Regions from separate parts of the Enterobacter sp. UPMP2052 genome, predicted to be linked through region 1. Evidence: predicted binding sites of a transcription regulator. Region 1 holds the regulator's gene; each other region holds the start of a gene.
What was found. The regulator Fur, encoded in region 1, represses iron uptake genes when iron is present. The targets are predictions, from matches to a motif close to ATAATAATGAGAACNACTATCAA.

Region 1 (8,063 bases):
CGTTTTTAGTGTTTTCTCCCTCTCCCTGTGGGAGAGGGCCGGGGTGAGGGCATCAGCCCGCACCACACCAGCACTTACGCGTTTTTCAGCACTTCGCTGACAATCTCTACCGCTTCTTTCTCAATCTGCTGACGGTGCTCAGCGCCGAGGAAGCTTTCACAGTAAATTTTGTACGCATCTTCCGTGCCGGACGGACGCGCGGCGAACCAGCCGTTTTCGGTCATCACCTTCAGACCGCCGATAGACGCGCCGTTCCCCGGAGCGGCCGTCAGGCGAGCCGTGATCGGATCACCGGCCAGAGTGCTGGCGCTGACCATTTCTGGCGAGAGCTTAGACAGCGCCGCTTTCTGCGCAGAGGTCGCGCTCGCCTGGAGACGGTTGTAGCTTGGCGCGCCAAAACGCTCCGCCAGCTCGTTATAGTGCTCCTGCGGGTTTTTACCGGTGACAGCGGTGATTTCAGCCGCCAGCAGACACATGATGATGCCGTCTTTATCGGTTGACCACGGCGTGCCGTCGAAACGCAGGAAGGAAGCCCCCGCGCTCTCTTCGCCGCCGAAGCCGAAGCTGCCGTTGTGCAGACCGTCAACAAACCATTTGAAGCCTACCGGCACTTCCACCAGCTTGCGGCCCAGCGCATCGACCACGCGGTCGATCATCGCAGAAGAGACCAGCGTTTTACCGACAGCCACCTCGTTGCCCCACTGTGGACGATGCTGGAACAGATAATTAATCGCCACCGCCAGATAGTGGTTCGGGTTCATCAGGCCGGCAGGCGTGACGATACCGTGACGGTCATAATCCGGGTCGTTAGCAAACGCCAGATCGAATTTGTCGCGCAGCGCCAGCAGGCCGGCCATTGCGCACTCTGACGAGCAGTCCATACGGATCGCGCCGTCTTTATCCAGGTGCATAAAGCGGAAGGTCTGATCGACGTGATCGTTCACGATGGTCAGGTTCAGCTTGTAGTGCTCGGCAATACGTTTCCAGTATTCGATACCGGAACCGCCAAGCGGGTCAACGCCCAGCGTCAGGCCCGCTTTCTGAATCGCCGCCATGTCGACGATCTCCGCCAGCCCTTCCACGAATGGCTGCACCAGATCCTGCTCTTTCACGTGGCCAGAGGCCATGGCCGCATCCAGAGAGATGCGCTTAACGCCTTTCAGATCGTCTGCGAGCAGCGCGTTGGCGCGGTCTTCCACCACTTTGGTGACGTTGGTGTCTGCCGGGCCACCGTTAGGCGGGTTGTATTTGATGCCACCGTCATCCGGCGGGTTGTGGGATGGCGTAATCACAATCCCGTCTGCCAGCGCGCCCCCTTTCTGGTTGTGCACCAGAATGGCGTTGGACACCGCAGGCGTTGGCGTAAAGCCATTGTTCTCTTGCACGATCACGTCGACGCCGTTTGCCGCCAGCACTTCCAGTACGGAAATGAAGGCCGGTTCAGACAGGGCGTGCGTATCTTTCCCAACATAGCACGGTCCGGTGACGCCGTTTTTGGCGCGCTCTTCCGCGATGGCCTGGGCAATGGCCAGAATGTGCGGCTCGTTAAAGCTGTGGCGCGCCGCGCTGCCGCGGTGGCCAGATGTACCAAACTTCACTGCGTGTTCTGCGTTGCCCACCACCGGCTTCAGCACGTAGTACTGGGCGGTCAGTTGAGCGACGTTAATCAAATCGCTTTGTTGTGCAGGTTGGCCTGCACGGCTGTGATTTGCCATTGCCTGGTCCTTCTGATGCAAGGGTTAAATTGTACCGCAAACCTTTTCAATCAATTCCGCCGGGAACTGCATGGACTGCATGATGTGTTCAATCATGCTGCACTTGCGGCCCGTGTTGGTATTGGTGATCACCCAGTACGGTGTACCCGGGACGTGTTTAGGTTTGGTTTGATTGCCATTTTGCAGCAGCGTCTGCTCATCGCCCGCGAAGTAAACGCGGGTACGACCATGCAGCGACTCGGTCGCTTCAGCAAACGCGGTGTTATCCAGTGAATAAAGTGTAGTCAGCACCAGCATAAAGCGGTTAACCGCCTTTTTCTGTTCTGCATACTCATCTGACAGCAGCAGCTCGCGCATCGCGCGCACTTTGTCTTTCACCGGCGCGACGGCAGGTTTTGCTTGTGCGGTAACACTCGGCTGAGAGACGACATCTTTAGTGGCTGGGGTAGCAGGCTGTGCGGCGGCGGAAATTTTGAGCATACGCCGTAAAATGTCGGACGCGCTCTCCCCGATATGCCGCGTCTGGCTGGCAATATACTGATAGAGTTCGTCATCAACTTCGATTGTTTTCATCTTAATCCAGTGCGATATCTTATCTGAATACAAGTCGTTGGGATTATAGGAGCAAATCCCAACAGCGGATAGCGTCAAACCAGGTTGGCGGCAAAAGTCGGATTAAACTGGATCCTTGCAGCCGGGCGGCAGAATGGACAACATGATACCCTAACCTGACATACGTAAAAAAAGAACTTTGCCATGAAATTGAATACCCGAGCGCAATCTGCACAATCGCCGAACAATAATTCTCCCATCGTACTGGTTCACGGCCTGTTTGGTAGCCTGGATAACCTGGGCATACTGGCGCGCGATCTGGTTGCCGATCATGACATTTTGCAGGTCGATATGCGTAATCATGGCCTTTCCGGGCGTTCGCCTGACATGACTTACGCGGCGATGGCGCAGGATTTGCTGGATACGCTGGATGCACATCAACTTGAGAAGGTCACTTTAGTCGGGCATTCCATGGGTGGCAAAGCGGTGATGGCGCTGACGGCGCTGGCACCGGAACGTATTGCTGGCCTGGTGGTGGTTGACGTGGCCCCCGTGGATTACGACGTGCGTCGCCACGACGAGATTTTCGCGGCGATCAATGCGGTCACGGAGTCTGGCGTGTCTACCCGTCAGCAGGCCGCAGCCGTCATGCGTGAACACCTCGATGAGGAAGGCGTGGTGCAGTTCCTGCTTAAATCCTTTGTCGACGGCCAGTGGCGTTTTAACGTCCCGGTACTTTGGGATCAGTATGCTCACATTGTCGGCTGGCAGCCGGTTCCCGCCTGGCAGCACCCTACCCTCTTTATTACCGGCGGCAATTCACCCTACGTGACCGAGGCGTACCGCGACGCACTGCTGGCGCAGTTCCCACAGGCTCGCGCGCACGTCATCGCCGGGGCGGGCCACTGGGTTCATGCAGAAAAACCGGAGGCGGTCCTGCGCGCTATCCGCCGCTATCTTACTGATACGGCGAATTGATTAAAAAGAGAGCGACTGGAAGACAGAGGGCTTCCAGTCGTTGGCGTGTCGTTTTCGGTGATGTATGATGGCGCGCTTATCGCCCGGGCATTAACAGGGCGGCTTGTTTTCCCCCGAAGTCTCTGAATCATGGCCAAAGAACAAACGGACCGTACGACACTAGACCTGTTCGCGAATGAGCGTCGCCCGGGACGACCCAAGACGAATCCGCTTTCGCGTGATGAACAGCTGCGTATCAATAAACGCAACCAGCTTAAACGCGATAAAAATCGTGGGCTTAAGCGTGTCGAACTGAAGCTCAACGCTGACGCTGTCGATGCGCTAAACGAGCTGGCCTCCGCCCGTGATATCAGCCGCAGCGAATTGATTGAAGAGATGCTGATCGCTCAGCTCAACGCGTTACGCAGCAAGGCATAAGTCTGAAAAACCCCCGTATTTCCCTTTTCATGTAGCACAGAGTGCAGTCCTGCGCGATAGCTGTTTCCGCAGGGTTGCCAGTTCTGCTATTATTGCCCTTATCCGTGGACAAATTGCGCCACCATACCATTAAGTTTCAAGAGGTTATTTTACTCATGGCAATCATCGGCATTTTCTTCGGCAGTGATACCGGCAATACCGAAAATATCGCAAAAAACATTCAAAAACAGCTCGGTAAAGACGTTGCCGATGTACATGACATCGCCAAAAGCAGCAAAGAAGACCTCGAAGGTTATGACATCCTGCTGCTGGGTATCCCGACCTGGTACTACGGCGAGGCGCAGTGCGACTGGGACGATTTCTTCCCGACGCTCGAAGAAGTGGACTTCAACGGCAAGCTGGTCGCCCTGTTTGGCTGCGGCGACCAGGAAGATTATGCGGAATACTTCTGTGATGCGCTGGGCACCATCCGCGACATCATTGAGCCACGCGGCGCGGCGATTGTCGGCCACTGGCCAACGGCGGGCTACCACTTTGAAGCGTCCAAAGGCCTGGCAGACGACAACCACTTCGTGGGTCTGGCTATCGACGAAGATCGTCAGCCAGAACTGACCGCTGAGCGTGTCGAAAAATGGGTGAAGCAGGTCCGTGAAGAACTGAACCTCGACGACATTCTTAACGCCTGATTTTCCTGCGGCGCAACTGCGGTTGCGCCCGCATGCCAGGTAAAACCGATTAAATTAATTGCTACAAACTTTTAACTTTTTCGCTCAGACCTGTACAATATCCCCCTGATAAAAAGTGGGCTCCATCGAACAAGTTTGTTGGTGATACCACGTTTTTATAAGCATACTTTGCCTGAGACTTGCAGTTTTCATTTAGCCATGGCAGTTCTATAATGAGACGCATTATCCCAGGTGCATTTTCTGTCACTTCTTCTTTTGAAGTGAAACGTTTAGCAACAGGACAGATTCCGCATGACCGACAACAATACCGCATTAAAGAAGGCTGGCCTGAAAGTAACGCTTCCTCGGTTAAAAATCCTTGAAGTGCTTCAGGGGCCAGACAATCACCATGTCAGTGCGGAAGACCTTTACAAGCGTCTTATCGACATGGGCGAAGAAATTGGGCTGGCAACCGTTTATCGTGTGCTGAACCAGTTTGATGACGCGGGCATTGTTACCCGTCATAATTTCGAAGGCGGTAAATCTGTTTTCGAGCTGACCCAGCAACACCACCACGATCATCTGATCTGCCTCGACTGCGGCAAGGTCATTGAGTTCAGCGATGATTCTATTGAATCACGCCAGCGTGAAATTGCCGCGCGCCACGGTATCCGTCTGACTAACCACAGCCTGTACCTGTATGGACACTGTGCGGAAGGCGATTGCCGCGAAGATGAGCACGCGCACGACGCGAAATAAGCAAACTTTCATACTCTGAGCCAGCCGCAAGGTTGGCTTTTTTTTTGCCTTAAAAAGCCCAGTGGCGCTGCGCTTACCGGGCCTACGGGCGATGACACCTCTGTAGGTTCGGTAAACGCAGCGCCACCGGGCGTCAAACAGCGCTATTGGTTATTATTACGAATTTCCTGCCAGATCTTATCGCAACGCTTCTCGACTTCCTGCTCGTTACCGGTCTGACGCGCCTGAATACAGGCCTGGTAATCCATCACGCGGACATTCTCCTGCGTCGCGAACTGTTCATGCGCTTTCTCTTTCTTCAGCACATTCAGCACGCTCTGGCAGGCTTCAACTTTCTCCGGCGAGCCTTGCGCGGTATTGATACAGGCGCTATAGGCCTCTTTCAGACGCGAATCTTCTTTCGGGGCCTGAGGCTGCGCACAGGCCACCAGCCCTGTTGCCAGCATCGCGACCATGACTACTTTTCTTTTCATCTGCCGTCTCCGTTTCGGCGGGCCACGCCCGCCGGGGTTTCATCAGAAAATAGTGAATGGCGCGATGACCATGAATTTCACGTCACGTTCATCCTGGAAGATATTGCCGTAACCGCCCGCATAGCTTGGGATATCGGAGTGGTTGTCATACTGCGTGAAGTGCAGTTTGAACATGGTGCCCTTGGCACGCCCGTCCTGCAGGGTGTAGCTAGCATCCAGACTGTAGGAGGACTCTTTCAGGCGGTAATTAGGATCGTAGTACGCATCCGGGGTTGCCATATCAGCAGGCTTCGCGTCCCACGCGTAAGCATAAGAAGCACCGACCGCCCAGCCTGGCAGATTCCAGTTTTTCAGGTCATACATTGCACCGAAGAAGACGGCTTTTTCACCGTCGGCGTTGAAGTCAGAGCGGTTATCCCACCAGATATCCAGACGACCGTTTGATGAGGCGTATGTTGGGGTCATACGCTGCAGGAAGTAACCCTGCTGCCCTTCCGCCTTCACCCACGTCCCTTCCAGACGCAGGTCAACCTGGCCCACCTTGTAACCGAAGGTCAGCGCCTGCAGCCATGCGGTACCGTCGTAGATATCGTTAACGGTGCCGTTGCTGGCTTTATCACGCGTGCCATAGAACTGATAGCTGGTGCTCAGCGGGCTGCCCACAACGTCGAATTTGTAGCTGGCTTTCGCGAAATACTGATCGATATAGCCTTCAGCCTGTCCGAAGGCGGCTTCCAGTACCAGGTCGTTTTTGAAGTCATACTTCGCACCCAGGGAGTGGAGGTAGTCCACTTTAGTGGTTTTATCGTTCTGGTAGAACTTATCCATCTCAATGTGCCACGGCGCTTTGTACTCGTTGGTCCACATATAGGAGAAGCTCAGCGCCCCGGCGTCACCGTAGTCAAAATTGGCCCCCGCTTCTGCGCCCTGATAGGTACCCGGCATGAAGCTCCAGTGTGGGGCTAGCAGCGTCTGTCCGGTTGGCTGAATATAACCTGCGCGCGCCCATACCGGGCCGTATTTGAATTTCGCCGCGGCCTTATAGAGGCTGATGCCGCTCTTATCCCCGGACCAGTCTTCGTCATAGGCTTTATTGCTGGAGGAGAATGCGATTTCGTTCGGGTGACCGCTGTCGCCGTTTTCCGCCATTTCTATTGCGGTAAACGCCGCAATATCCAGGCCAAACATATCCGCGGCATAACCCGACTGGAAGTCCAGGTTGGCGTTCCAGGTGGAGTGTGAAAGGTTGGTTTTGTATTTGTCTTCAGTGACGTCTTTACGGTCACGCTCACGCTGCCAGTAATAAATTCCGCCCGTGAGGGTTGAATCATCAATGAAACCTTCTGCTTTAGCCTCTGGCGCAATCACCAGGCCCGACATTGCTGTCACACCGGCAATTGCCAGCGCCAGCGCACTACGTTTGCCACTGAACGTACGCATAGATTATTCCTCTTTGACGAATTAAAAACGCCTGAACGGCGAAAAATATAAAAAGACCTAATGGTCAGGGGTAGTTAGAAATACCCTCGAATTAACTACCGTCTTTAGGTTATTTTTCGCGACGCGAATTATCAATGCTTTTTCGTGGGCAAAACTCAGGATTATGACGAAGTGCACATAATTAGTAGTGCTTTGTAACATTTACGCCGAAGCGAGTAATGGCGGGGGGAAGCGCGATTTTTCAATGGCTAAGGGTTAAAAAACCTGTCTGTTAATTCCTCTTTACTGTTTTCGGGTATATACAAACTTTATTTAAAAAAATAAGTAGCACCGCATTGACCAGTTATTTTGACTTCCGTTATTAAAAGCGTTCTTTAACGGCATGATCGTTAAATAAAAAAACGCCGCAATTAGCGGCGTTTGTTTCTGATTGACCAGTGCAGCGATATTATTCGCCGATTTTGGCCCAGGTATCGCGCAGACCGACAGTACGGTTAAATACCGGTTTTTCCGCAGTGCTGTAGCGGCTGTCCAGGCAGAAGTAACCCTCACGTTCAAACTGGAACGCTTTGCTGGTTTGTGCGGCTTTCAGCGACGGTTCGGCAAAGCCCTGCTTGATCACCAGTGATTCCGGGTTAATCGTTGACAGGAAGTCTTCCGCAGCGCCTGGGTTAGGCACGCTGAACAGACGGTCATACAGGCGGAACTCAACCGGCAGCGCGTGCGATGCGCTCACCCAGTGGATAACGCCCTTCACTTTACGGCCATCCGCCGGGTCTTTACTCAGCGTTTCGGCATCGTAAGAGCAGAAGATGGTGGTGATGTTGCCTTCCGCGTCTTTTTCGACGCGCTCGGCTTTAATCACGTACGCATTACGCAGACGGACTTCTTTGCCCAGCACCAGACGCTTGTACTGCTTGTTGGCTTCTTCGCGGAAATCCGCGCGATCGATCCAAATCTCACCGCTAAACGGCACGTCACGGGTGCCCATTTCAGGCTTGCTCGGATGGTTCGGCATCGTCACCATCTCGCTCTCACCCTGCGGGTAGTTTTCGATAACAAGC
Region 2 (8,063 bases), on a different contig from region 1:
CTTTACGCATTTTCGCGTTCGGTGCTTTCAGGGTCAGCTGGGAACCCAGCTGGTCTGTGACAAAATCAATCTCCGCATCCTCAAGATACGGCGCGCTCAGCTCATCGACATAGGCCGTGAGCTGCTCAAATTTAAGGGCAGTGTCGGTTGCTTCCACGGCGTCCGGTGGACAATAAGAGACACCACATTCTGCATTCGGAGTGCCTGGATTGATCACAAACACGCGGATCTGCGTCCCTTCTTCCTGATTTGCCAGCAGTTTGGCAAAGTGCGCTTGTGCAGAATCGGAAATACGGATCATAGCTTTGGCCTAATAGTTGACTAAATTACCTGGGTATAATCATACGCCCATTGAAGAAGGGCTACAAGGTACGGCACAGACACCATACCTGAACCGACGCGGCGCCGCTTTGCAAAAGCAGCCGTGAAAGTTCGGCGACGGTGCTGCCCGTGGTGACGACATCATCCACCAGCGCGATATGGAGGCCGTTGACCGGCAATTCAAGGCGAAAGGCATTTTTCAGGTTTCGTTTGCGCAGCCGCGCGTTGAGCCGGTGCTGGGTCGCGGTGGCCTGAACGCGCGTTAATGCTGAGGCAGGGTAACGACACCCGAGCCAGTGGGCGAGCGGACGGCAAAGCAGGTCGCTTTGGTTGTAGCCTCGCCGCCAGTGGCGACGGCGATACAGGGGCACGTTCATGATCATGTCCACGCCCGGTAGCTGGCGCGTGCGTCGCGCCTGTAAAAGCGCCAGCAGCAGCAGACGTGCGAGGGGGCGCGCCAACGAACTCTGACTGGAAAACTTCAGGGAATGAATCAGACCGCTCAGGGGCGGAACGTAGTGGTCTACTGCCACCAGGGCACACCACGGCGGCGGTTTTTTCAGGCAGCGGCCGCACGGGAGCTGCGGGCTAGTCGCCGGTAAACCACATTGCGGGCAGCCGCTGATACGCCCTTGCAGCGAGCGCGTACAGACAGAACAGATGCCCCATCCGCTCAGCGTAAGCGGCATTCGGCATAGCCAGCACAAGCCGGGCGCTGTTAGCATAGACAACCTCCATGTCAAAAAGAGAACGATAGCTGATGAAGACGCTGTGGTGGCAGACCGTTGGGACGGGAAATTGTCATCTTGTGCTGCTGCACGGATGGGGACTGAACGCCGAAGTATGGCGTTGCGTAAGTGAGGAACTGGCCTCGCATTTTACACTGCATCTGGTGGATCTGCCCGGCTATGGCCGCAGCAGCGGCTATGGTGCGATGACGCTTGCTGAGATGGCAAACGAGGTCCTGGACGCGGCGCCGCAAAACGCCATCTGGCTGGGCTGGAGCCTGGGCGGGCTGGTGGCGAGCCAGATTGCGCTTACCCATCTCGAACGCGTGCAGGCGCTGGTCACCGTGGCCTCGTCGCCCTGTTTCAGCGCGCATGATGCATGGCCGGGGATCAAACCGGAGGTGTTGGCCGGGTTCCAGCAGCAGTTGAGCGCTGATTTCCAGCGCACGGTGGAGCGTTTTCTGGCGCTACAGACGATGGGCACGGAAACGGCGCGTCAGGATGCGCGTACGCTGAAACAGACCGTGCTCTCTCTGCCGATGCCAGACGTGGCGGTCCTCAACGGCGGGCTGGAAATCCTGAGAACGGTCGATCTGCGTGAACCGCTTGCCTCACTGGCGCTGCCGCATCTGAGGATCTACGGCTATCTTGATGGCCTGGTGCCGCGCAAAGTTGTTCCTCTGCTTGATGCGCTTTGGCCGGAAAGTGAATCGCTGGTGGTGGCGAAAGCCGCCCATGCGCCGTTTATCTCTCATCCTGAGGAGATCGTGTCTGCGCTCGTTGCGCTACGTCAACGTGTGGCCTGACTGATTTCTCACCCGCCTGGCAAAAATGCCGCACCGCAACAATACTCAAGGTGTCGTTGCGGTTGTTCTGCCTACGATAATCAAAACAACAATCCTAAGGAGAGTCGGGTTATGAAACTTGTTACAGGTATTGTCACTTCTCTGGTTATTGGGTCTCTGTCATTTGGCGTGTTTGCGGCAGAAGAGCTGCAAAAAGATAAGGTCAAAGAGATGAATCTGACCAAGGTGGGGGAGATCACCACGTCTGACACCACAGCACCGATGGATGCGAAGCGCGAGCTGTCCAAAAAAGCGGATGAGCTGGGCGGAAAATACTACGTGATTACCAGCGCGCAGAAAGACACCAAAAACGTGCATGCTACGGCTGAAGTCTTTAAGTAATACAACAGAGCCGGGCAGTTACGCCCGGCTCTCGCTTAACGCAGCGCCCACCACTCCCTGAGGCAGGCCTTTCCTTCAGGACAGCTTTTGCAACTGCCCGACAGGCAATCGTTCGGCTCTTCCTGAATACGCACGGCTTTTCCCATGGCTTCCAGCCTTTCCAGCATGGCATCGATCATCGGTTGCGGCGTATGCAGGTTGATGCTCATCTGTTTTGCCTCCATCCGTCCCTGTAATGCCAGTAAATCCCGAACCTGAATTAACGATGCCATGGTGTTCACCTCTTAATGACAGTCGCCAGCCGGGCTGTTGCAGCAGGTGGCGGGGGTTTTACGGGTCGCCAGCAGGTTAACGTCAACGCGGCTACGCGCCCGACGCAGCAGGCCGATAACAACCACGTTGAACAGGATCACCGCCAGAATGCAGACCAGGCTGTAGCGCGGATGCTGGCTGAAGTTAGCCGCCTGATAAAACACCGTCGACAGCGAGTACGCGATGTTAAGCCCCCACAGTACGGAGAAGCCCATCCAGCCGCGGCTGGATTCACGGGCAATCGCCCCCATCACGGAGATGCACGGAATGTACAGCAGCACGAAGATCAGGTAGCTGTAGGCCGCTGAGGCGCTGCCAAACTTCTCGCTCATCACGCCCATGGCACCGGTGGCCATTTCGCCGTCGCCTTTACTGGCTTCGATGGGGTTTGCCAGAACGCTCAGGCTAAAGGTGTCTTTCAGGCTCTGCCAGGTCTCATCCACCGCGCCGAGCAACTCGTCACCGAGGTGAAACTCTGCCGGGTTAAACGCCTGCTCCTGAATGTTTTCAGCGGTGTAGAGGGTGTTGAGCGTACCCACAACCACCTCTTTTGCCATCGCCCCGGTGAACAGGCCCACGGTCGCCTGCCAGTTATCTTCATGCACGCCAATCGGTTTGAACACCGGCGTGATGACGCGGCTGACGGAGGCCAGCGCGGAGTCGTTGATGTTATCTGCCGCTTGCCCGCTCAGGGTGAAGCTGTTCAACGCGCTCAGGAAAATACTGACAATCACGATAACTTTACCGGCACGCAGTACGAAGCCTTTCAGGCGCTGCCAGGTCTGGATCACCAGGCTCTTAAGATGCGGCACGTGGTAAACCGGCAGCTCCATCACAAACGGCGACGCTTCACCGCGCATGATGGTGTGTTTGAGCATCAGGCCGGTCAGGATCGCCATCACGATGCCCAGCACGTACAGCGAGAAGACCGCCAGCGCACCCTGCTGGCCAAAAAAGGCCGCCGCAAAGACCGCGAAGATAGCCAGTCGTGCGCCGCAGGACATAAACGGTGCCATCATGATGGTCATCAGACGTTCACGCGGGGCATCGAGCGTGCGGGCGCCCATCACCGACGGGACGTTGCAGCCGAAGCCGACAATCAGCGGTACGAAGGATTTACCCGGCAGGCCCAGCGCCTGCATCAGACGGTCCATCACGAACGCGGCGCGGGCCATGTAGCCGGAGTCCTCAAGGAAGGAGAGGAACAGGTACATCATGCCAATCTGCGGCACCAGCGGCAGAACGGTATTGATACCGCCGCCCAGCCCTTGGGCGAGGAAGATGGTCAGCCATTCCGGGAAGCGCAGGGTGTAACCCAGCCACTGAATGCCGTGCACGAAGATCGCAACCGATCCGGCGTCGAAAATAGGCTGTAACGCACCGCCGATGTTAATGGCGAGCAGGAACATGAGGTACATCACGAGCAGGAAAACGGGCAGGCCGAGGAAACGATTGAGGACAATTTTATCAATCGCGGCGGTAAAGCGGCTCGGTTCTGCCGTTAACGCGTTGCTGACCACGTCGCAAATGGCCGCGATGGCCTGATAGCGCGCATCCGCGATATGTAGAGCCGGGTCGTCGAATTCGTCGTTGAGACGCGCCAGCGCAACGTCCAGCTTATCCGCCGCGTTGCCCGCATAGGCGCGGCTGTAAATATCGCCTTCCAGCATCTGCAGGCCGAGCCACTGGCGCTGGCGGGCGGGCAGGGTGCCGTCCATTGCCTGTGCCAGGGCGCTGGCTTCGCGCAGCAGCGGCCGGGCGTAATGCACCAGCTCAACGTCGCTGTTTCCGGTATGACGGTCAATCGCCAGCTTCAGGGCATCAATGCCGCGAGCGCGGGTCGAAACCAGCGGCACCACCGGGCAGCCCAGACGGGCAGAGAGCGCATCAATATCAATACGCAGGTTCTGCTTTTCCGCAATGTCGAGCATGTTGAGCGCGACGATGCAGGGAATGCCCAGCTCAAGCAGCTGCAGCGTCAGGTAGAGGTTACGCTCCAGGTTGGAGGCGTCCACGACGTTAATCAGTAAGTCTGCATCGCCGCTCAAAATATAGTGGCAGGCGATCTGCTCATCGAGCGAGGTTTGCGAAGAGATGGTGGTTAACGAATAGGTGCCGGGCAGGTCAACTAACGTTACCTGATTATCCGTGGTCGTGAATTGACCCTCTTTTCGTTCTACCGTTACGCCTGCCCAGTTCCCCACGCGCTGACGTGCGCCGGTAAGCTGGTTAAATAAGGTTGTCTTGCCGGAATTAGGATTGCCAATTAAGCCAATAGTTAATTTTTTCATTGTAATAGACTCACTGAAACCGCTGGCGTGTTATCGGGATAAGGGTTCGACTTCAATTAATGCGAGGTCTTTTTTACGCAATACCAGATTGACGCGTCGGGTTTCGATATGAACGGGATCGCCCAGGGGCGCAACGCGTACGACCTGGAATGACGAGCCGGGGAGCATGCCCAACGACAGCAGCTTCTGCCGATAGGCCGGGCTAATTTCACGGGTAAAACCGGTAATTTTCCATGCACTGTCTGGTGTAAATTGCATAATGCCTGATTCCACGGAAGGTTAAATAATCTACTACAGGATGATAATGAGAATAGTTTTTATCAGCAATAATAAAAATGTGACGGGATGTTGTTGGTGCAATTAATTTCGCGCCAGTTTGACCTTGCTCAATATTAGTGATTTTAAGAAATGAAGCGCAAAAGGGTTATTTGTTAAAGATGTGATAAATAGTGGTGTAAATACGGATATACAACCGGTTTCATATTTTTTATAAATGAGTGAGGACTTAATTATTTAATTTTCTGCGATCTGTATGCCGGGCCTACAAAAATCGTAGGCCCGGTAAGCGCAGCGCCACCGGGCGTTTAGCCACTTAGCGCTTCTTACCCATTGCCGCCGCCAGCGCATCCATCATCGCGCTGTTGCCAGCCGGTTGTGCCTCGCGACCGCGTGGTTTTGCCGCTTTGGCCGCCGGGCGCTGCTGTTCGCGGCCACCGCCGTTGCTGCCACGGCGCGCGTTGGTTTCGCCAGGCTGCTCGTCCAGACGCATGGTCAGGGCGATACGCTTGCGCTGCAGATCCACTTCCAGCACCTTCACCTTCACGATGTCGCCCGCTTTGACCACGGTGTGCGGATCTTCCACGAACTTGTCGGCGAGGGAGGAGATGTGGACCAGGCCATCCTGATGCACGCCGATATCGACAAACGCACCAAAGTTGGTGACGTTGGTCACTGCGCCTTCCAGCACCATGCCCGGCAGCAGGTCGTTCATGGTTTCGACGCCGTCAGCAAAGGTGGCGGTTTTAAATTCAGGACGCGGATCGCGGCCCGGCTTTTCCAGCTCTTTGATAATGTCCGTCACGGTCGGCACGCCGAACTGTTCGTCGGTGAAATCGACCGCTTTCAGATTACGCAGCGCGCTGTTATCGCCCATCAGATCTTTCAGCGCCTGTTGGGTGGCCGCCAGAATACGCTCCACGACAGGATAGGCTTCCGGGTGAACGGTGGACGCATCCAGCGGGTTGTCGCCATGGTTGATACGCAGGAAGCCCGCACACTGCTCAAAGGCTTTCGGCCCCAGACGGCTTACCTTCAGGAGCTGCTGGCGGTTCTTGAACTGACCGTTCTCGTCGCGCCAGGCCACAATGTTCTGCGCCATCATGCGGGTTAAGCCCGCTACGCGCGTCAGCAGGGGAACGGAAGCGGTGTTGAGGTCTACGCCGACGGCGTTAACACAGTCTTCTACTACCGCATCCAGCTTGCGTGCCAGCTGCGTCTGGCTCACGTCGTGTTGATACTGGCCCACGCCGATGGATTTCGGGTCTATCTTCACCAGCTCCGCCAGCGGATCCTGCAGACGGCGGGCAATTGAGACGGCACCGCGCAGTGAAACGTCGAGATCCGGGAACTCCTGCGCCGCCAGTTCGGACGCGGAATAAACGGACGCGCCCGCTTCGCTGACGATGACCTTCTGCGCCGTGACTTTCGGGAACTGCTTCTGTACATCCAGGTAGAACCGCTCGGTTTCGCGTGACGCGGTGCCGTTACCGATGGCAACCAGCTCAACGTTGTACTTCTCGCACAGCGCCGCTACCGCAACAGCCGCTTTGGCTGCCTGGCCGGTATGCGGATAGATGGTGTCGGTCGCGACCAGCTTGCCGGTCCCGTCAACCACCGCCACTTTCACGCCGGTACGCAGGCCCGGATCGAGGCCCATGGTCGCGCGCAGGCCCGCCGGCGCGGCCATCAGCAGGTCGTGCAGGTTACGGGCAAAGACGTTGATCGCCTCGTCTTCCGCACGCTCGCGCACGGTACCCATCAGCTCGGTTTCGAGGTGCATCAGCACCTTAATGCGCCACGTCCAGCTCACCACGCCTTTACGCCAGGCATCTGCCGGGGCGTTGTTCAGGCGCAGGCCGAGGTGGTCGATGATGATCTGCTCGCAGTGGCTCTCTTTTGGCGGCTCGTCGAACTGAGGGTCGGCATTCAGGGAGAGCTGCAATACGCCTTCGTTGCGGCCGCGGAACATGGCCAGCGCGCGGTGCGACGGCGCGGTAGAAATCGGTTCGTGATGGTCGAAGTAGTCGCGGAACTTCGCGCCTTCTTCCTCTTTACCGCTGACAACGGTCGAGACGATGTGGGCATTCTTCCACAGATAATCACGCACTTTGGCGAGCAGCGCCGCGTCTTCAGAGAAACGCTCCATCAGAATATAGCGTGCGCCATCGAGCGCAGCCTTGGTGTCCGCCACGCCTTTATCGGCGTCGATAAATTTCGCGGCTTCGGTGTCCGGATCGTGAGAGGGGTCGTTCCACAGCAGATCGGCCAGCGGCTCAAGACCTGCTTCGATCGCAATCTGCCCGCGCGTGCGGCGCTTTGGTTTGTACGGCAGATAGAGATCTTCTAATTCGGTTTTGCTGAGGGTGCCGTTAATGGCTTTTTCCAGATCGCTGGTCAGTTTGCCCTGTTCGCCGATGGATTTCAGGATGGCCTGACGTCGGTCTTCCAGCTCGCGCAGGTAGCCCAGGCGGGTCTCCAGATTACGCAGCTGTGTGTCATCCAGACCACCGGTGACTTCCTTACGATAACGTGCAATAAACGGCACGGTGTTCCCTTCATCAAGCAGGCGAACGGCAGCTTCTACCTGTTCGGCTCTGGCCTGAATATCACCCGCAATAATGCGGCAGAGCGACTCTTTCATCATGGCTTTATCATCTGTTGGGTCGAAAAATCAGGGGATAGTTATACGGGCTGACACGGCAAAATGCCAGCCGTGGAGGGCGCTCTCGGACTATTTAACGTACTCGATTTCGTTCACGTACCAGCTCGCTTCCCCGCCAGGGGTCTGGACAACGGCTAAATCGCCCACTTCCTTTTTCAGCAGGGCGCGGGCCATGGGGGAATCGATGGAGATGTAATCCTTACGACCAAAAATTTCATCGTAGCCGACAATCCGAAAACGCAGGGTGTCGCCGTCGTCATTCTCTATTTCCACCCACGCGCCA
Region 3 (8,063 bases), 100 kb from region 1:
CAGGGCATCCGCGACGGCATGAAGGAGTAACTATGCACGAGGGGATTGTCGTAAAGGACGTCACCGTCACCTACCGCAACGGCCACACTGCGCTGCGCGAAGCGTCGTTCAGCGTGCCGGGCGGGTCGATTGCCGCCCTGGTCGGGGTGAACGGGTCCGGTAAATCGACGCTGTTCAAGGCGGTGATGGGCTTTGTGCGCGCCACGGGTACGATTTCCATTCTCGGGATGCCGCCCTCGCTGGCGCTGCGCAAGAATCTGGTGGCCTATGTTCCGCAATCCGAGGAGGTCGACTGGTCATTTCCGGTGCTGGTTGAGGACGTGGTGATGATGGGGCGCTACGGCCACATGGGGTTTATGCGCCGTCCCAAAGAGAACGACCGGCGCATCGTGGCGCAGGCGCTGGAGCGTGTCGATATGCTCGATCTGCGCCACCGGCAGATTGGTGAGCTGTCCGGCGGGCAGAAGAAACGTATCTTCCTGGCGCGCGCCATCGCCCAGCAGGGGGAGGTGATCCTGCTCGACGAGCCGTTTACCGGCGTGGACGTCAAAACCGAGGCTAAAATCATCGACCTGCTCCGCGAGCTTCGCGACGAGGGCAAAACCCTGCTGGTGTCGGCCCACAACCTTGGGTCCGTGACCGAATTCTGCGATTACACGGTGATGGTCAAAGGCACCGTGCTGGCGAGCGGCCCGACGGAAACCACCTTCACCGCAGAGAACCTTGAACGCGCGTTTAGCGGCGTGCTGCGCCACGTGGTATTGAGCGGCTCGGAGGAGCGCATCATCACCGATGACGAGCGGCCCTTTGTCACGCACCGCCGGGAGGGAGCATGAACGCGCTGCTGGAACCGTTTGGCTATGAGTACATGCTCAACGCGATGTGGGTCTCGGCGATGGTGGGCGGGCTATGCGCGTTTCTCTCGTGCTACCTGATGCTCAAAGGCTGGTCGCTGATCGGCGATGCGCTGTCGCACTCGATTGTGCCGGGCGTTGCGGGAGCGTATATGCTCGGGCTGCCGTTTTCGCTCGGGGCGTTTTTATCCGGTGGGCTGGCGGCGGGCAGTATGCTGTTTCTTAACCAGCGCAGCCGCTTGAAGGAGGATGCGATAATTGGCCTGATCTTCTCCTCCTTCTTCGGGCTGGGGCTGTTTATGGTGTCGCTGAACCCCACCTCCGTGAACATCCAGACTATCGTGCTGGGCAATATTCTCGCCATCGCGCCGGAAGATATCCTCCAGCTGTCGATCATCGGCGTGGTATCGATGCTGGTCCTGCTGTTCAAATGGAAGGATCTGATGGTCACCTTTTTCGATGAGAACCACGCGCGGGCGATCGGCCTGCGTCCGGAACGGCTGAAGATTTTGTTCTTCACGCTGCTGGCGGTCTCGACAGTGGCGGCGCTGCAAACCGTCGGTGCATTCCTGGTTATCTGCCTGGTGGTGACGCCCGGCGCGACGGCGTGGCTGCTCACGGACCGTTTCCCGCGGCTGCTGATGATTGCGGTTGCCATCGGGAGTATCACCAGCTTCCTCGGCGCGTGGGCGAGCTATTATCTCGACGGCGCGACCGGCGGCATTATCGTGGTGGCGCAGACCCTGCTGTTTCTGCTGGCGTTTGTCTTTGCGCCGAAGCACGGCGTACTGGCTAACCGCCGACGGGCGCTTGCGGCGCTGGAGGTGCAGCCATGATGACCCTGTTACTGGAACCCTTCCAGTTTGCGTTTATGAACAACGCATTGCTGATTTCGCTGATGGTCGCCGTTCCCTGCGCGCTGCTGTCAGTATTCCTGGTGCTGAAGGGCTGGGCGCTGATGGGAGATGCCATGAGCCACGCGGTCTTCCCCGGCGTGGTGCTGGCGTGGATGGCCGGTCTGCCACTGGCGGTCGGGGCTTTTGTCGCCGGGCTGTTCTGCGCGGTGGCAACGGGTTATCTCAAGGACAACAGCCGCATCAAGCAGGACACCGTGATGGGCATCGTCTTTTCCGGTATGTTCGCCGCCGGGCTGATTTTGTACATAGCCGTGAAGCCGGAAGTGCACCTCGACCATATTCTGTTTGGCGATATGCTGGGCATTAACGGGGCGGACATGCTGCAAAGCGGCATCGTCGCCGCGCTCATCGCGCTGGTTATCGGCGTGAAGTGGCGGGAGTTTCTGCTGTTTTGCTTTGATTATCAGCAGGCGCAGGCCAGCGGATTACGCACGCGCTGGCTGCACTACGGCCTGCTGTGCATGGTTTCGCTGACCATTGTCGCCACGCTGAAAGCGGTGGGGATCATCCTGTCGATTTCACTGCTGATTGCCCCGGGGGCGATTGCGGTGCTGCTCACCCGACGCTTCCACGTCGCACTGCTGGTGGCAGTGGCGGTCTCCGGGCTGGTGTCGGTCTGCGGGGTATATCTCTCGTTCTTTCTCGACAGCGCGCCCGCGCCGACCATCGTGGTGCTGTTCGCGCTGGTCTTTATTGTCACCTTTGCGGCAACCAGCGTTAGCGCGAAGCGGCGGGAACGGGCGGGAGCAGTGTGATCAGCGTGTTGCCGTCGCGCAGCCAGTACAGCGTGAAGGCATCATCCTGCGCAAACCCGGCCAGCGGGCGGGTCAGCGCCAGCGTCAGACTCGTCTCGTCGAGCGCCGTGACGCGGGCGCTGTCAAAGCCCATCATCGCGTGAACCTGTGAAAACAGCGCCTTAAAGAGGCTCTCTTTGGCGCTAAACGCCAGCGTCAGCGCCTGCGCAAACGGCAGGGCGGCGTGGCGCAGCAACGCGTCCTCGGCGGGACTCACTATCCCGTCTTTGATCTCCTCCGCTTCGTCATCCGCGAGGATGATTTCCCCGTCGATACCCGTTAGCCCGCTTTGCGTGACAACGGCCAGCGCCCGCGTGGCCGTATGACTGATGCTGCCCGTCACGCCGACAGGCCACAGCGGCTCCCCGCTGCTGCCGATAGCCGGTATGGATGTGATGCCGTAGTCCCGCAGGGCATGGGCGGCGGCGAGGCGGCCGGCCAGGTGTTCGGCTTTCCGTTTGGGCGCGGCGTGAGCCAGCGTATCGTGATGGGGAAGCCAGAGAAGATCGGCGTCGGTGACGGTTGCAGGGTTGAAGATGATTTGATGGACCGCGTGTCCGGCAAGACGAAATGTGGAGTGGGTGGTGCGCATATTTTTGTCCTGACGTTGTGGAATAGTGCGGCCTGATGCCCTCACCCCGACCCTCTCCCACAGGGAGAGGGAGAAAAACGAAACCCCGCTCGCTCTATCAACTCCCTCTCCTCTTAGGGGAGAGGGTAGGGGTGAGGGGGAACATGCGGCCTGATAGCGCCACCCGGGCACTCTACCTCAAAAACAAGAGCAAAAATTAAAAACGGCAACCGAAGTTGCCGTTTTGCGTTCACCTTAGAAGTGCGTATTCACGCTCATGTACCAGGTTCGGCCTGGTTCATTATACGTATAGGCACCCGCCCCGTACATATACGCCCCGGTAGTGGCGTTGCCGGTAGTCTGGGCATTCCCCGCGCGCCACTGGCGCTTGTCGAACACGTTATCCACGCCGCCGGTCAGGCTGACGTTTTTGGTCACGTCCCAGGTCGCGCTCAGGCCAACAATGCTGTACGGGCTGACTTCGTCTTTCTCAGACCCGGTAACCGGCTGGCCCTTGTAGTTGTACTTCTTCGGCTGCTGCTTGCCGTACCAGGTGAAGGTCGACTGCAGGGAGACATCCTGACGCACCTGCCAGCTCAGCGTAGAGTTCAGCGTGTACTCCGGGATAATCGACAGACGGTCGCCGGTCTCTTTGTTCTTACTCTGCAGCATGTAGGTAATGTTGTTGGTCCAGTTGATCGTGTCGCTGACCGGCACGTTCAGGGAGCCTTCAAGACCTTCTACCACCGCTTTCGGCACGTTTTCCCACTGATAGATATCGGTGGTCACTTTGCTGGTGGATGTCTGGCCGATTGGTGCATAGCCCGCTTCAATCTTGTCGCGGTAGTCGTTGCGGAACCAGGTCACACCGGCCAGCCAGCCGTCGTGTTTCCACTCAAGGCCAATCTCTTTGTTGATGCTGGTCTCGGCTTTCAGATCGTCGTTACCCATCATGTAGCAGCCCACGCCGTCGGAACTTGCGTAGCAGCCCTGGCCTTTACTGTACAGCAGGTAGTTCGGGTTGGTCTGATACAGGCTCGGGGCTTTATAGGCGCGCGCGATACCCATCTTCAGGGTGAAGTCGTCGCCCAGACCTTGCGACAGGTTCAGGGACGGGCTCCAGTTGTTGCCAACGATGGTGTGATGGTCGAAGCGCAGCGCCGGGGTCAGCATGGTGCTGTCGGTCAGCTCCATGTTGTTCTCGGCAAACAGCGAGAAGATCTCCGCCGAGGAGTACGGGCTGCGATCGTCGCTCATGCCGGGAATGGTGCCGCCCTGCTGGGCCTGCGTATTAGAGGTCGAGTCCTTCATACGCTGCTGGTTCCACTCGGTGCCGAGCGTCAGGTTCTGGTTGACGAGGAAATCAATGGGCAGGTTGATCTCACTGTGCAGCATCACGTCGGCCAGGTCGGTGTCGGTGAATTTATTGCTGTTGAACAGACCTTCAAGGCCGCCCGCCAGGCCTTCGCCCAGACGCGAGTTGCGGGTGTGCTCGTACTGCGCCCAGTTGCTGGTGGTAATGCCGTTATCCCAGCCGCCGTTCCAGGTCACCGCGAAGTTCTGGCGATAAATACGGTTAGTCTCTTTACCGTAGTTTTTCTTCACCAGGCCGCTTGAGCTGTTGTCGTTGTTGGTGTTCTGGGTGTCGCCGGCGTAAAGGTTGTTCTGGCGGCTGTAGCCCGCCTCTAACTCCAGGGACTGCATAGGCGCAAAGTCCCAGCGCACCACGCCGTTGATGTCTTTGTTCTCGACCCCTTCACGGCCTGCCGGCAGCGTGTCGGCGTAGGCACCGGTACGGTCGGACTGATGGCCCTGGTTAATGTCCCATGCATCGGCCTGGGTTTTATCGAGGTTACCAAACATGCGGAAGCTGAAGTCGCCGCCCAGTGGGCCGCTCAGGCTGAAGTTGGTGCGCTTGGTAGACCCTTCGTCCTTGTGTTCCGGGGCGTTCAGGTAGGTGTTCCAGGAGCCATGCCACTGGTCATCGAATTTTTTGGTGATGATGTTCACCACGCCGCCTGCCGCACCGTTACCGTAGCGGGCTGCAGCCGGGCCGCGGATCACTTCGATACGTTCGATCATCTCTGGCGGCACCCAGCCGGTGTCACCGCGGGTATCGCGCTCGCCGCGCCAGCCGAGTCGGATCGAGTTGCGGCTGGTAACGGGCTTGCCGTCGATCAGGATCAGGGTGTTTTCCGGCCCCATGCCGCGAATGTCGATCTGACGGTTGTTGCCGCGCTGGCCGCTGGTAGAGTTACCGGTCAGGTTGACGCCCGGCATGGTGCGGATGATTTCGGCGACGTCGCGAGCGGGCGGGTTTTTACGGATTTCATCAGCCGTGATGGTTGATACGCCGGGTGCCTGCAGGTTCTGCTCTGCGGCGGTGATCACCATCGTGTCTTCGTGCTGCGCGCTGGCGGCGGTGTCGTCAGCCAGCGCAGGCATCGCGACGCCGTAAATCCCTAAGTTGACCAGCAAGGCCAGGGAGTGAATCTTCTTATTCATTGTACGTCCTGCTTTTCGCGCCGCATCCCCTGGTCTCCGTTCCCGAAAGGGAGAGGAGGCGGCATGTTGTCACCCGCCATTGCGTAAGCAGCCCTGTCCTCGAGCGCACACAATTCGTGGCATGATTAATTTATGAGCGCGCTTCCCACAGCGCGGGCACTACGCTATTGCAAATGCAAATAGTTATCAATAATATTATCAATAATTTTTGTCTTACAACAAAAAATGACTCGTTAAACATGAGGTTATAGTGACGGCGTTAACAACGGGAAGTGAAGCCTGGTGGCAGTCGAAAACCGGGCCGGAGTGGGTCCGCGATGGAGAGAAGTATCGCGTCACGTTCTGGTGGCGCGATCCGGCGGGCACGCAGGCCACATCGGCGACGCAGCGCGTCTGGCTCTATATCACTGGCGTCACCGATCACCATCAAAATGCTCGTCCGCAGTCTCTCGAACGCCTTCCCGATACCGATGTCTGGCAGTGGCGGGGCGATTTCAGCCCCGAATGGCGCGGCAGCTACTGTTTTATCCCTTCTGATAACGAACACGATTTTGCCGATGCGGTGTTTGCAGGCGAACAGCCGGACCGCATGGCGCTGCGTGAAGGCTGGCGCAAGCTCCTCCCGCATGCGGTATCCGACCCGCTGAACCCGCAGAGCTGGCGCGGCGGGCGCGGTCACGCCGTCTCGGCGCTCGAAATGCCCGAGGCCCCGCTACAGCCGGGCTGGAACCATCCTGAAACGCCTTACACCCAGCCTGTTTGTATTGAATGGAATAGCGCGCGGCTGGGCAACTGCCGCCGTGTCTGGATTTTTACCACCGGTGACGCCAGCCCCGAACGCCCGCTGGCGGTGCTGCTCGACGGCCAGTTCTGGGCCGAAAGTATGCCCGTATGGCCTGCGCTGACGGCGCTTACCGCGGCACGCCAGCTGCCGCCTGCGGTTTACGTGCTGATCGACGTCATTGATACCGCGCACCGCAGCCGCGAACTGCCCTGCAACCCTGCGTTCTGGCTGGCCGTGCAGGAAGAGCTTCTCCCGCAGGTGAAAACCATGACGCCCTTCAGCGACCGTGCCGATCGTACCCTGGTGGCGGGGCAGAGCTTCGGCGGGCTTTCCTCCCTTTATGCGGGCCTGAACTGGCCGCAGCGGTTTGGCTGCGTGCTCAGCCAGTCCGGCTCCTTCTGGTGGCCGCACCGTGGCGCGCAGCAGGACGGACTGCTTATCGAACAACTCAAAGCGGGTGAAATAACCGCACACGGGCTGCGCATTGTCCTTGAGGCCGGGCGCAACGAGCCGCTTATCTTCCGCGCAAATCAGGCGATTTACGCCGAACTACAACACACACAGCAACCGGTTATCTGGCGTCAGGTTGACGGCGGACACGATGCGCTTTGCTGGCGCGGTGGGCTGACGCAGGGGCTCATGACCCTCTGGCAGCCGCTTATTCACTAACGGAGTCTGTATGGAATTCAGCAATCCTTTCGATAATCCGCAGGGACAGTTCGCCATTTTGCGTAACGACCAGGCGCAGTACAGCCTGTGGCCGCAGCAGTGCGATCTGCCCGCAGGCTGGCACGTGGTCTGCGAGCCGCAGTCTCAGGAAGCGTGCCAGCAGTGGCTGGCCGAACACTGGCAAACCCTTGTGCCGTCTCATTTTGCGAAGGAGAGCGCATGAACCGTCTTCCTCTCGTCGCCGCTCAGCCGGGCATCTGGATGGCAGAGCAGCTCTCCTCCCTGCCAAACGCCTGGAGCGTGGCGCACTACACCGAGCTTAAGGGCGATATCGACGCGCCGCTGCTGGCAAAAGCCATCGTCGAGGGCATGATGCAGGCCGATACCCTGCGCACGCGTTTCACCGAAGATAACGGCGAAGTGTGGCAATGGGTTGATGAATCGATGATTTTAGCGGAACCGTCCGTAGTGCGCGTCGGTTCGCATGACGAAGCCGTGGCGCTGATGGAGGCCGACCTTCAGCAAAACCTGCGCGTGGACGGCGGTCAGCCGCTGGCGTTTCATCAGCTGATTCAGGTAGGCGAGGGGCACTGGTACTGGTATCAGCGCTATCACCACTTAGTGGTGGATGGCTTCAGTTTCCCGGCCATTACCCGCCAGATCGCCGCGATTTATCGTGCCTGGAAAAACGGTGAAGCTACCCCAGCCTCGCCGTTCACGCCGTTTGCCGAGGTGGTGGAAGAGTATCAGCGCTATCGCGACAGCGACGCATATCAGCGCGACGGTGCCTTCTGGGCCGAACAGCGCAGGCAGCTGCCGTCTCCGGTCTCGCTTTCCGCCGCGCCGTTGCCGGGCCGCGCGGCCACCACCGATATTCTGCGACTGAAAATGGATGCTGACCGCCACGCGTTTAGCCAGCTTGCGCAGGCTGCAGGGCAGGTGCAGCGTACCGATCTGGCGCTTGCGCTG

Region 2: feoA (ferrous iron transporter A) is a predicted target of Fur. The motif match lies at 5,138-5,160, and genes of this name have one in related genera.
Region 3: fes (enterochelin esterase) is a predicted target of Fur. The motif match lies at 5,815-5,837, and genes of this name have one in related genera.

The regions. Positions count from the first base shown of each region.
Region 1 covers NZ_JBSKJR010000001.1:2,033,302-2,041,364, forward strand. The annotation lists gene pgm (phosphoglucomutase (alpha-D-glucose-1,6-bisphosphate-dependent)) at 75-1,715, opposite strand; gene seqA (replication initiation negative regulator SeqA) at 1,740-2,288, opposite strand; gene ybfF (esterase) at 2,472-3,245, shown strand; gene ybfE (LexA regulated protein) at 3,375-3,662, shown strand; gene fldA (flavodoxin FldA) at 3,818-4,348, shown strand; gene fur (ferric iron uptake transcriptional regulator) at 4,640-5,086, shown strand; gene chiQ (ChiQ/YbfN family lipoprotein) at 5,230-5,559, opposite strand; gene chiP (chitoporin ChiP) at 5,602-6,999, opposite strand; gene glnS (glutamine--tRNA ligase) at 7,448-8,063, opposite strand, start outside.
Region 2 covers NZ_JBSKJR010000005.1:122,846-130,908, forward strand. The annotation lists gene nfuA (Fe-S biogenesis protein NfuA) at 1-301, opposite strand, end outside; gene gntX (DNA utilization protein GntX) at 363-1,046, opposite strand; gene bioH (pimeloyl-ACP methyl ester esterase BioH) at 1,082-1,855, shown strand; gene ACWKX3_RS15465 (YdgH/BhsA/McbA-like domain containing protein) at 1,967-2,236, shown strand; gene feoC ([Fe-S]-dependent transcriptional repressor FeoC) at 2,272-2,508, opposite strand; gene feoB (Fe(2+) transporter permease subunit FeoB) at 2,521-4,839, opposite strand; gene feoA (ferrous iron transporter A) at 4,870-5,097, opposite strand; gene ACWKX3_RS15485 (Tex family protein) at 5,432-7,762, opposite strand; gene greB (transcription elongation factor GreB) at 7,850-8,063, opposite strand, start outside.
Region 3 covers NZ_JBSKJR010000001.1:2,137,638-2,145,700, reverse strand. The annotation lists gene ACWKX3_RS09975 (metal ABC transporter substrate-binding protein) at 1-30, shown strand, start outside; gene sitB (iron/manganese ABC transporter ATP-binding protein SitB) at 33-836, shown strand; gene sitC (iron/manganese ABC transporter permease subunit SitC) at 833-1,690, shown strand; gene ACWKX3_RS09960 (metal ABC transporter permease) at 1,687-2,526, shown strand; gene entD (enterobactin synthase subunit EntD) at 2,489-3,157, opposite strand; gene ACWKX3_RS09950 (TonB-dependent siderophore receptor) at 3,392-5,641, opposite strand; gene fes (enterochelin esterase) at 5,892-7,094, shown strand; gene ACWKX3_RS09940 (MbtH family protein) at 7,105-7,317, shown strand; gene entF (enterobactin non-ribosomal peptide synthetase EntF) at 7,314-8,063, shown strand, end outside.